3 regions of the Erwinia rhapontici genome follow, and region 2 is predicted to be linked to each of the others. Evidence: predicted binding sites of a transcription regulator. Region 2 holds the regulator's gene; each other region holds the start of a gene.
The links. Region 2 encodes Fur, which represses iron uptake genes when iron is present. Its sites were predicted from a motif close to ATAATAATGAGAACNACTATCAA; they were not measured.
Positions count from the first base shown of each region.

Region 1: the regulator Fur is predicted to act here: its motif matches at 1,745-1,767, upstream of ftnA (non-heme ferritin).
Region 3: the regulator Fur is predicted to act here: its motif matches at 2,534-2,556, upstream of fhuE (ferric-rhodotorulic acid/ferric-coprogen receptor FhuE).

Region 1 is NZ_CP085627.1:787,500-791,770, reverse strand. It holds gene LJN55_RS03600 (tagatose-bisphosphate aldolase) at 1-444, opposite strand, end outside; gene LJN55_RS03595 (sugar-binding transcriptional regulator) at 643-1,620, shown strand; gene ftnA (non-heme ferritin) at 2,016-2,525, shown strand; gene LJN55_RS03585 (c-type cytochrome) at 2,584-3,810, opposite strand; gene LJN55_RS03580 (GMC family oxidoreductase) at 3,824-4,271, opposite strand, start outside.
Region 2 is NZ_CP085627.1:1,325,875-1,330,145, reverse strand. It holds gene ybfE (LexA regulated protein) at 1-97, shown strand, start outside; gene fldA (flavodoxin FldA) at 239-769, shown strand; gene fur (ferric iron uptake transcriptional regulator) at 1,167-1,610, shown strand; gene mtr (tryptophan permease) at 1,715-2,962, opposite strand; gene LJN55_RS06270 (hypothetical protein) at 3,079-3,468, opposite strand; gene LJN55_RS06265 (MFS transporter) at 3,456-4,271, opposite strand, start outside.
Region 3 is NZ_CP085627.1:2,489,784-2,494,054, reverse strand. It holds gene LJN55_RS11745 (sugar ABC transporter substrate-binding protein) at 1-192, shown strand, start outside; gene fhuE (ferric-rhodotorulic acid/ferric-coprogen receptor FhuE) at 241-2,328, opposite strand; gene LJN55_RS11735 (MBL fold metallo-hydrolase) at 2,771-3,547, shown strand; gene LJN55_RS11730 (GlxA family transcriptional regulator) at 3,576-4,271, shown strand, end outside.

The sequences.
Region 1 (4,271 bases), 540 kb from region 2:
GTTATGTTGATTCGCATCCGGGCGGTCGGCGCGTAAATAGACCATAATTTTACCGCCGTTAGCGCCCAGCTCGCGCACGCGGCGGGCGCTGATGCCCTCCACAAGGCGTGAATTGCGGTAGCCTTCCGGGGTGGTATCAAAACCCGACGCATCCAGGCCAATCAGCAGAGCGGTATCGCGATTGATGATCCCGTGATCCACCAGATCCGGTACAGCACAGACGGCATCCACCAGCACGCAGGAAGCCTGACTGGCGAGATAGCGGGTGATATCCGCCTTGATACCGCCGAGCTGCTGCTCGGAAATGGCTTTTTGCTGGTCGGGATCGGCACTTAACAGCGTTCGCATCGCACCGCGCTGGTCGCAGGCAATCACCAGCATCGCGCCGTTGCTGCCGCAAATTTGCTGATAACCGCGCAGTTCAGAAGTGGACATGTGTGACATTAGGGTGAACTCCTATACAGATTACAGGGTAAAAAAGCCGTCGTAGACGACCCGAAAGTTACCTTTAGCCTGTGTGCACGACGCCGGGCTGTTGCCGGTGAATCTCCAGTCCTGTCAGGGGTTTCAGCCACCTGTGCACGTTGCAATTTTGCTGGTGTTGAGCAATAATTCTCCAACCGATGAACTGAGTGTAATACATTGCAGAAAGGAATTACAACCCTGAAAGAGCCACTTTTACAAGATCCCGCCACCACGCGGGCAATGATGCATATGGTGGCGAAGCTGCACTATCAGTCCGATATGTCGCAGGTCGATATCGCTAAAAAACTGGGCGTGTCCACCGCCACGATCTCGCGTCTGCTGACCAAAGCGCGCGCGGCGGGGATTGTGCGAATAGAGGTGATTGAGCTGACGTCCCCTGAGGAGATCACGGCGGATCTGATTGCACGGCTGGGGTTAAAAACCGCTGCCGTGGTGGAGTCCCCACCTGCCAATATCCTCAGTGCCCTGAATGCGCCGCTGGCCTCGCTGCTTCAGCAGGCCGACCTGGTCAGTGGTTCGGTCGTGGGCATTGGCTGGGGACGGGCGGTACGTGAAGTGACGCTATCCGGCCTGCCGCGCCTGCCGGGGGTGATGACGGTGGCGCTCAACGGCGGTATGCAGCAGGCGGCAGCGCATTTTCAGATTAACGAATTTGTGCGCCAGGCCGCAGAACAGATGGAGGGAACGCCGCATTTCCTGCACGCGCCCTATATCTCGTCGCCGGTGCTGCGTGATGCATTTCTCTGCGATCCGGGCGTGCAACAAATTACCTCGCTATGGGATAAGCTGGACGTGGCCATCGTGGGCGTCGGCCTGACGCATCATGCGCCCCACCCCAGCGAAACCAGCACGGCCACCCCTGATGAGCAGGCGCTCAGCCATGCAGCGGGCGATGTTCTGCGCCACTACGTGACCGAACAGGGGGAAGTGCTGCACTGGGAGGGCGAACAGCGGATGATTGCAGCATCACCAGACCAGCTTCGTCAGACCCCGTTATGCATCGGGGTGGCGGCCACGGCAGAGAAAGCCGCCGGGATTATTGGTGCCGTACGTTCCGGCATGATCAACGCACTGGTGACCGATATTAAAACAGCTCAGGCCATCCTCGACCGTCTGGTCACCGAGCCGCAGTAAACCATAACTGCCTTTATCCCTGGCGGATAAAGGCAGTTCATTCTCTGTAAAAATAACACCTTATAAGAAATAACCTATTACGGATTAATTCTCATTCCGTAATATTGATCCAATTTATATTTTAATAGGAATAGTTATCATAATCATTTAAAAAGCAGAACTGTTTATATTCATCATGGAATGATTATCACTTACCAATCATACTCTTAGGCGACAACAATAAAATTAGCCTATGCTATATAAAACGGTTTTTATTTTATCAATCTGCGTGCATAATGCGCAGAAATCACCTGTTTTACTCGTTATACTTCACGTTACAGAAACATTCACTCTGTCCCTGTAACATGAATTATTGAGAGTAATAAATCGCAAAATATAATGTTAAAGGAGTCACCATGCTGACTAATGAAATGACCGCTCAGTTGAACGATCAACTGAATCTGGAATTCTATTCTGCCAACCTGTACCTGCAGATGAGCGCATGGTGCAACGACAAAGGCTTCGAGGGTGCGGCTGCGTTTATGCGTGAGCACTCTACGGAAGAGATGCAGCACATGCAGCGTCTGTTCAACTACCTGAGCGATACGGGCGCGATGCCGGTACTGGGCACCATTGAAGCCCCACCGGTCACCTTCAACTCCCTGCACGAAGTGCTGGAGCAGGCTTATCAGCACGAGCAGCTGATCACCGCTAAAATCAACGAACTGGCGCACGCAGCCATGACCACCCAGGACTACTCCACCTTTAACTTCCTGCAGTGGTATGTGTCTGAGCAGCACGAAGAAGAGAAGCTGTTCAAATCTGTACTGGATAAACTGGCACTGGTGGGTAACAGCGGTCAGGCCCTGTTCTTCGTGGATAAAGATTTGCAGAAACTGAGCGAACCTGGTGCACACCAGGCGTAATCGCTGACAAACGTCGCCCCTTTTTCAGGGACGACGTTTTTTTCCTTTTCTTGCTCTTTTACTCCCCTTTCCGCAATTTTTTCACCTGCTCCGCCGTCACATCGCTGGCCTGATTTCCCCAACTGTTGCGCACATAGTTACTCAGTTCGGCCACCTGTTGATCCGTCAGCCGCCAGCCAAATCCCGGCATTCGCATACCTGTCAATGCTCTTTCTGTCACCGCAGCCCGGCCTCCGTGCAAAATCATTGAAACCAGTGACGAAGGATCATCCCCCAACAGCGCCGGGTTACTTGCCAGTGCCGGGAAGGTGTGAGTGTATCCCCGACCATCGCTACGGTGGCAGGCGGCACAGTTATCCTGATACAGCGCCGCCCCCGGATATTGAGCTTCGGCATAATCTTCACTGGCTGGCGAAGAAGAGAATTTACCGGGAGGCAGGCTCTTCAGAAACACCGCAATAGCACTAAGATCCGCCGGCGTAAGATGCTGCGTACTCTGCTGCACCACATCGGCCATGGAACCAAATGCCATTGTGCGGTCGTTCTGCCCTGTTTTGAGGAAATTGATAATATCCTGCTGCGTCCAGCTCCCCAGCCCGCGAACGTTGTTACCCCGCAGGTCCGGTGCATGCCAGCCGTTAATGGTTCCTCCGGACAGATAGGCGCTGTCATTGTGGTCCAGCCCTTTTTCCTGCATCGCTATACCGCGTGGCGTATGGCAGCTACCGCAGTGCCCCGGAGCCATCACCAGCCAGGCACCCCGGTTCCACTCGGCGCTTTTCAGCGGGTCGTTAAGATAGCGTTCATCGTCATGAAACATCATATTCCACACCCACAACGGCCAGCGTATATTTAACGGCCAGGGGATATCGCTTTTTCGGTTTGCCTGCCGGACGGCAGGAACCTCCTGTGTGAAGTACGCATACAAATCGTGCAGCTGCTGGTCGTCAAACTTGCTGAACGCGGTATAAGGCATCGCCGGATACAGATAATGACCATTCCGGGCCTTCCCCTCACGAAGCGCCCGCGCAAAATCCTGATAGCTGTAGTGACCGATGCCGGTTTGTGCATCCGGGGTAATATTGGTGGAGTAAATAGCCCCGATGGGGGTATCCATCTTCAGTCCCCCGGCAAAAGGCGTGCCTTTTTCTGCGGTGTGGCAGGCTGCACAATCTGCCGCCAGGGCCAGATAGTGCCCCGGACTGATGCTGCGCTCAGGCACAGCGGCAATGCTGTTACTGGCCACTGCCAGCAGCACACACAGACCGTATTGTCTGATATTCATGGCTCACTCCCTGTCAGGCCTGCACCAGCGGTCCGGGCTGGGCGAAATATTGAGTACGGATGGCGTGCGCTGCCCACAGTGCAGTGGCGCAAACAATACCGGTGGGGTTGTAGGCAAGATTTTGAGGGAAGACAGATGCCCCCAGCACAAACAAATTGTGCACATCCCAGCTTTGCAAATATTTGTTTACCACACTGTTTTTCGGGTTATCACCCATCACTGTCCCCCCCGTGGTATGCGTGGACTGGTAAGGCCGCACATCATAGTGGTCACCGGGCTTCATAAAACCCGATTCAACCTGCTGTGCCCCCATTACACGGGCTATCTGCTCCGCTTTGCCTTGCATGAACTGCGTCATTTTCAGTTCATTCGGCTGCCAGTCAAACGTCATGCGCAGCAGCGGCTGGCCGTGGACATCCTTGTAGGTCGGGTCGAGGTCGAGATAACACTGTTTATATGGC
Region 2 (4,271 bases):
TGATGTCCTGAATCAGCTAGCTTTCGAGCGCAATATCAGCCGCAGTGAACTGATCGAAGAAATGCTGCTGGAACAGTTGCAACGTCATCCGTCCTGATGGTATCAGGGCCTTAGCACTCAGCGACAAAACCGGCAGCATTACTCATTTATCCGCTCACGACGGTCTGTTATCATTAGCGATATCTGCGAAAAAATCAGCAGTCACCATATCATTAAGATTCAAGAGGTTATTAAACTCATGGCACTCGTCGGCATTTTCTTTGGTAGCGATACAGGCAATACCGAAAACATTGCAAAAATGATCCAGAAGCAACTGGGGAAAGATGTTGCAGAAGTTCGTGATATTGCTAAAAGCAGCAAAGAAGACCTTGAAGCCTTTGATATTCTGCTGCTTGGCATCCCAACCTGGTACTACGGTGAAGCCCAGTGCGACTGGGATGACTTCTTCCCAACGCTGGAAGAAATCGACTTCAACGGTAAACTGGTTGCGCTGTTTGGTTGCGGCGATCAGGAAGACTATTCCGAGTATTTCTGCGATGCAATGGGCACCATCCGCGACATCATTGAGCCGAACGGCGCAGTGATTGTCGGCCACTGGCCGAGCGAAGGTTACCATTTCGAGGCTTCGAAAGGCATGGCAGATGATAACCATTTCCTTGGCCTGGCCATTGATGAAGATCGCCAGCCAGAGCTCACCAACGAACGCGTTGAAAATTGGGTAAAACAAATTTTTGATGAACTTCAGCTAAAAGATATCATCGAAGCATAACCATAGCCGCTTGATGTGGGAGCTATCTCACATCAAGTAAGTGGTTTTTCCTATAGAAGTAATAGATACATGTTTGTAACTTTCATCTGCAAAACTGTACAATAACCCCATCGGTTACCCGCTTACTCAGCACCTGCCCCACTCTTTGAGGATGTGAGTCGCCCAAAGAGCGGTGAAGATGATGCAGATTGAAATGTTAACCCAGCCTAATTCGGGCGCGTGCTACCCTGGATGTAATGACACTTATCCTTACATCCATTGCGGTTTCAGGCACCCCTTATGGTTTTCATTTCGGAGTATCAGTTCTATACTGAGACGCACTCATCTTTTAGCGTCGACCGATGTTCAGGGCTTTTCAGCCACTAAGTGACTAGCAAAGTAACAGGACAATATCCGCATGACTGACAATAACACCGCATTAAAGAAGGCCGGCCTGAAAGTCACGCTTCCCCGACTGAAAATTCTGGAAGTGCTTCAGGAACCAGAGGGCCATCATGTCAGTGCGGAAGACTTGTACAAACGCCTGATTGATATGGGCGAAGAAATTGGTCTGGCCACCGTTTACCGCGTGCTGAACCAATTTGATGATGCGGGGATCGTTACCCGCCATAACTTTGAAGGCGGTAAATCCGTTTTCGAACTGACTCAGCAGCACCATCACGATCACCTGATCTGCCTGGACTGCGGTAAAGTTATTGAGTTCAGAGACGAATACATTGAGGAACGTCAGCGTGAAATCGCCACGCGTCACGGTATCAAACTGAGCAACCATAGCCTGTATCTTTATGGCCATTGTTCTCTGGGTGACTGTCGTGAAGACGAGACTCTGCACGACAAATAATCTGCACTGTTCAGTGTAAAAACCGGTGGCTTGCCACCGGTTTTTTTATGCCTGCGTTATAGCGATTCCTCCCGGCTAAAACGCTGCCAATCTGTCTCAAAAGGTTATCGCGTATAGAGCGGCAGCCAGCCACCATATGAAAGCAACGAGACCACGGCATTCAGTGCACCAAACAGCAGAACCAGCACAATCGGTGCCATCCCCCCTCTGACTCGCCACGTGGCAGTGGCAAAACGTCGACGTGACTGCCAGGCTAGTAGCGCTGGCGTGACAACAGCCCACAACGTCGCGGCCAGCCCGGCATAACCGATTGCCAGCAGAAAACCGTTGGGCCAGATCATCGCGGCAGTTAGCGGCAGAATAAACGTCAGCAGCGTGGTTTTTAATCTTCCGGACGCGGAGTTATCCAGTTTAAAGAGATCGGCAAGGTAATCAAAAAAGCCAAGACTGACACCGAGGAATGAACAGGCAACGGCGAAGTTAGAGAAGATATCCAGTAACAGATTCAGAGAGCGATTGTGCAGTACGCCGGATAACGCCCCCACCAGTACGTCAATATTACCGCCTTGCGCGGCAATCGCTTTAAATTCGCTGCGGGGAATATTGCCCATCGTGCCGATGATCCAGATAAAGTAAATCATCAGAGCCAGCAGCGTGCCGTAAATCAGGCAACGGCTCACGCGGCCTGCATTCTTATGGTAGTAAGTCGTCAACCCGGCAATGTTGCCATGGTAGCCGAAGGAGGCCAGACAAAACGGCACCACTATCCAGAGATATCGCAGATAATCGCGATCGGCTCCCTGGCTGTCGAGCAGAATAGCCGGCTGAACATGCCACAGCAGGCCGCCAAAAATCATCAGAAAGGTGAGGATCTTCGCGCCGAGAAAAATCAGCGTCATCCGGCTGACAACCGCTGTTCCCAGCCAGATAAACAGCGCCACCAGTAGCGTAAAGAGCAGCCCAGCCATACGTGCCGATATTCCGACATTTAATTGATTGAGGCTGTGCTGAATAATCGCGCCACTGGCAGAAATGTACGCATAGGTGAGGATCCCCAGCACAAAGACCACGGACAAACCGTTGATCAGGTTCCAGCCACGCCCAAGTAAATCGCGTGTGACCGTATCAAAACTCGCCCCGATGGGATAATGCAGGCTGGCTTCCAGATACAGTAATCCGGACAGCAGCATACAGAACCAGGTCACGATCAGCAGCGCGGAGGACCAGGCAAACCAGGCACCGGACATCACTACCGGCAGCGAGAACATCCCGGCACCAATAATGGTGCCACTGATAATCAACGCCCCCCAGAGTGTTGACGGCAGACGAACAGCAGAAGCAGGTGTAGCCATGAAATCCCTTAGCGAATGCAATAAATAACATGCCATAAACCGGGATAATCCACTGGCTAAACGGCAATAATGCCGCATAGTCTACACAGAATCACACTCACGAACTAGTACAGTAATTAACTGACCACCATTGTTTCCTGCAAATAGCGCCAGCGAGGTGGCGTACAACCACAATCAATCACCGCCAGTGAAATACGGTGGGTATGATTATCACCCTGCTGTTGTAGCTCGTGATACTGGATCGCTACTTCCTGGCCAAACTGAGAGATCACTTTGCAGTGTTCAATCGTGATAGCAACACCCTGCCGTTCGCCGACCAGACGAGTGAACAGCGCAGTCACCTCCTCCATCGACAGACTTTTTCCGCTGGGCGCGACCATGATAAAATCGGGTTCAAAATGTCGCAACAGCTCAGGGACAAAGCTCCCATCTCCGTGAAACACTTTCTCAATAAGCTGATGCAGTACAATGATACTTTCACAGGCTTTTTCGGTTAACGCTGACATACAACATCCTTATGACGGGCGTGGCGATAAATCATCCACAAGGGGAACAGGCCGGTAACTGCGGCAACAACAAAGACCTGATGATAAGACTGAGCAGCAGAATAGTGGCGGCTCATCAACGTAAACAGCAGTGTAAACAATGCGGCGCCGAGGCTGAATGAAAGCTGACGATTAATATTCCATATCACACTGGCCCGCGTCATCTGCTCATCGTGAAAATCAGTCAGAGCACTGGTTTGTGCCGTATTGGCACTGATTCCACCGCCAATCCCCATCAGCAGATAAGCCGCATTCAATAGCATCACCTGTTCGGGACTCTGTACCAGCGCCAGCAGCACGATGCCGCCTGCATGTAAGACCAACCCACAGCTGAACAGGGTCAGTGCGCCCAGACAATGGTAAAGACGACCACATACCAGCATCGCCACCAGTGCCCCACCACCGTACAGCAGCATAAATGCTCCACAACGTTCGGCAGAAAAATGCAGGCACTGTTGCAGATAAAAAATGTTGAGCAGGTTCACACCGGTGAAGATGCCCGGCACGGCGTAGTAAATGACCACCGCCAGCTTTAGCCAGGGATTACGCAACAGCTTCAAATCAATCACCGCCTGGGGTTGACGATGGTAATGGCGCAAATAGCCGATAGCCAGGCCCAACGCGGCCAGCAGCCATAACGATGCAGAAATAAGAGACCCCGCCTCCGCAAGCTGCGACAACCCAAGCAGAACGGCAGCCAGTGCCAGGCACACCAGCAGAATGCCACGGATATCAGGCCGGACTGCCACCCGCGTTTCACGCTG
Region 3 (4,271 bases), 1.2 Mb from region 2:
GGCGGCCCTAACGGTTTGCAGTCGATTAAAAGCGGGCTGCTTTCAGTGACGGTTTTCCAGGATGCTAAAGCCCAGGCGTATCAGGCGGTGGATATGGCGGCCAGTGTTGCCAGGGGAGAGAAAGTGCAGGATGAAGTGATGATCCCGTTCCGGCTGGTTACACCGGAGAATTACCAGACATTTATGCACTAATCACCTTGTCTGCATGATCAGCCCCGGCATCGTGCCGGGGCTTTTTCATCAGAAGGCGTACGACAGGTTGACCGAGTAGCTACGCGGTTCGCCGTAAACCACATAATCGCTGCCCCATGAGTAATAAGAGCGGTCAAAGAGGTTATCGACGTTGGCCTGTACCGCCAATTGTCTGGTGAACTGGTAGCGGGCAAACAGGTTGGCCAGTGGATAGCTGCCCTGGTAGACGCGCTGCACTTCACCATCCGGGCCGGTGGCATCCTGGAAGGTGCGGTTCTGCCAGTTAAGCCCGCCGCCGATGGTCAGGTCCTGCAACATCGGTAAACGGTAGCGGGAGAAGAGTTTAAATGAGGTCTGCGGCATATTGCTGTTGAAGCGGCCGGAGGTATCTCGCGCCACATAGCGCGTTGCCCCGAAGGTCATTTGCAGGTTGTCGGTGACGGCACCGTTCAGCTCAAACTCCGCGCCTTTACTGACCGCGCCTTTAGCCGCAACATACGCCTGCTCGCTGGAGCCATTCACAAACGTGCCGCTGAGTTCCTGACCCACGTTCTCCTGCTCAATACGGAATACCGCAAAGGTGGCGGTCAGACGCCCATCAAACCAGTCAGACTTCAGTCCGGTTTCATAGTTTTTCCCGGTCACTGGCGACAGATAGGCCCCATCAGTGCCACGGTAGGTCTGTGGCTGGAAGATCGAGGTGTAGCTGGCGTAAGCCGACCAGGTGTCATCGATGTCATACACCAGGCCACCGTACGGCGTGATGTTATTTTTGCTCATATTGCCGCTGCTGCCAACGGTGCTCCACTGGGTGTAACGCGCGCCGAGGATCAGCGACAGTGGGTCGGCCAGCGAGAAGCGGGCGGCGGTGTAGGCCGATTTCTGGCGGATCACGTCATCGGCATTCAGATACCAGTCACCCCATTCCGGCTCCTGAACGTTGCCGTTCCAGTTGTTATCAAAACTGCCCATCTGCGCATAATCCAGTGCACCGTCCACGCTGTAGGTCTGGTTATGCTGGCGGCTGTAGCTGACGCCGGCCATCAACTCATGGTTACGCCCCAGCAGTTCAAACGGACCGCTGGCATAGGTATCAATGGATTCCTGCGTGCGCTTACCACGATCCAGGCTGCCATAGCCGCTGACCCCGGTGCCGGTCACCGCATCGGGGAACTCCATCACATACAGCAGCTTGTCAGCAAAGGTCTGCTCAGCATGCGTGGCATTGACGCGGAAGGTCCAGCCGTTATCAAAGTCATGTTTGACGTTGGCAAAAACCTTACGCGAATCGAGGCTGTAACGCGTCCAGTCGGCCGACGGATTGAGGTTGCGGTTGTAATGGGTGCGCGAACCGTTGCTGTACCAGGTCGGCAATCCACCCCAGGTCGGGTTGCCGGTGTTGCTCTCCTGATAGTCGTAGCCGAGCGACACCGTGGTGTTGTCGGTCACATCGGCATCCAGCACGCCGTAGAGGAACTTTTTGCTTTTATGGTAGCGATCCAGCCAGCCGTCCTGATCCTGATAACCGGCGATAACGCGGCCACGCACGGTGCCTTCTTCATTCAGCGGGGCAGAGAGGTCGGCCACGTAACGCTGGGTGTTCCAGCGGCCATAGCTGGCGCTCAGATTGCCGGTCACGGTCTTGCTGTCGGCATGTTTGCGTACCATATTGACCGACGCCGACGGGCTGCCCGCACCGCTCATCAGCCCGGTTGCGCCGCGCACGACTTCGATGCGGTCATAGATGGCGGTGTCTTCTCCGGCATCGCCGTAGTTCCAGTTATCTGCCGCTGACGTAGGGATATCATCGAAGGTGTAATTGGTGATCTGGAAACCGCGAGAGAAGTAGGAGGAGCGTTCGCTGTCGACCAGTTGGGTGGCGATCCCGGTGGTGTTATCCAGCACCTCACCCACGGTTTGCAGATTCTGGTCCAGCATCCGCTGCTCGGTGACGACGCTTAATGACTGCGGGACATCGCGCGGGGTCATCAGCATTTTGGTGCCGGCGCGGGTGGTTTTGACCGTGTAATCCTGCTTCTCGCTGGCGGCGGTATCATCTGCCGTGGCATCCACCACCATTTCCTGCGGGGAGGCGGCTTCCTGCGCCATGGCCGGGTTAACCAGCGCATGGATCATCAGCGCCAGCAGTGAAACGGACAACGTCGTTTTTTGGCCCGGCACGCGCAGAGGCGAGCCCTTTCCCCTGGTGTGGGATGAGAAGGTGCGGGAAGACATGGTTTTTCCTTGTGCGAAATAGGGAATAACAAAAAGCGTGGCCATTTTTTTATCGGTCAGTCACGGGCCAGATGGCCCCGAGACAGGGTGGCGTAGCTAAAGTTCAATACTAATGATTATGATAATCATTTTCTTTTATAGAATCATTGTTATTTTTTTGACACCACCTGAAACACGGTGTGTGTTTGTCGTTAGATCAGTGGTTTGACAGTGGTGTTGACCCGATCCCATCGCAATATGGCCTAAAGGGGGATCGCTGACTGTCCTGATATCATCGATAATGTTTTTCGGGCCAGGTTAAGCACCGACACTGCCAACAGGCATAACATTAAGGTAAATAACGATGAAAATTACTCAGGTACGCAATGCGACTCAACGGATTGTTTATGCAGGAAAGACGTTTCTAATCGATCCCATGCTATCCAAAAAAGAGGCATGGCCGGGGTTTCCAGGTACTGTCCGCTCAGAAATCCGTAATCCGATGGTTGAGCTGCCCTTCGATGTGCCAGTATTGCTGGACGTTGACGCCATCATTGTCACGCATACGCATCAGGATCATTGGGACGAAGCGGCCGTGGCGCTCATTCCAAAAGAGAAGCTGATTTTTGTGCAAAATGACAGTGATGAACAGCTTCTGCGATCGCAAGGGTTCAGTAACCTGGTGGTGCTGGCTGAAACCAGTCAGTTTGGCGACATATCGCTCATCAAGACCCGCTGCCAGCATGGGTCTGATGAAGCTTATGCCAACCCTCAATTAGCAGAGCGGCTGGGAGAGTCCAGTGGGATTGTGTTTCAGCACCCGGATGAGAAATCACTTTATCTGGTGGGTGACTCCATCTGGATCGATGCTGTTGAGGATAATATGCGTAAATATCTGCCCGGCGTGGTGATAATGAACACGGGCTGGGCGCATGTTCTGGGATATGGTTCGATTATCTTCGGTAAAGAAGATGTCCTGAAAGCCCATCTTGTGCTGCCAGAAGCCCAGATTGTTGCTACCCACATGGAAGCCATCAATCATTGCCTGGTGACTCGCCAGGCGTTGCTGGAGTATGCACGGATTAATCATCTGGAGGATTTTGTCAGCGCACCTGCAGACGGAGAGTCAGTCACGTTCTAATATCCTCAAATCAGTCCTGGAGTGTTGTATGTCTGTGGCATCGGTTGCGATTGTTGTTACTGAAGGGTTCAGCACCTTTCACGTGTCAGTTCCACTGATTCTGTTTGGGGATGCCACGACAGATGACACGCTGTTTACACGCCTTATCTGTACCGAGACGCCCGGACTCATCTGGTCAAAAGAAGCAACCGCAATCCAGGCGGACCACGGGTTTGATGCGCTGGCGCAGGTGGATATTGTTATCGTGCCTTTCTGGAACCAGGTTGAGCAACGCCCGCCGCAGCCGTTGCTTGATGCCCTGGTCAAGGCGAGAGCAGGGGGCAGCCAGATTGTGGGATTATGTCTGGGGACGTTTGTACTGGCTTATGCCGGGCTGCTTGATGGGCACCAGGCCGCGACACACTGGGAATATGAAGCGATTTTCCGCACATTATTCCCGAACGTTCATTTGAATGTGAATGCGCTTTATGTGGAAGACGACGGCCTGATCACTTCTGCAGGGACCGCTGCCGCGTTGGACTGTTGCCTGCACGTTATTCGGCAGCGTTTGGGAAGCCAGATCGCGAATCAGATCGCAAGGAGAATGGTGACGCCTCCGCATCGTGACGGTGGCCAGGCTCAGTTCATTGAACAGTCAATCCCGCACAATACGACAGATAACAGAATGAATATGCTACTCGACTATATGCAAAGGAACCTTCAGTTACCCCACGATCTTGATTCT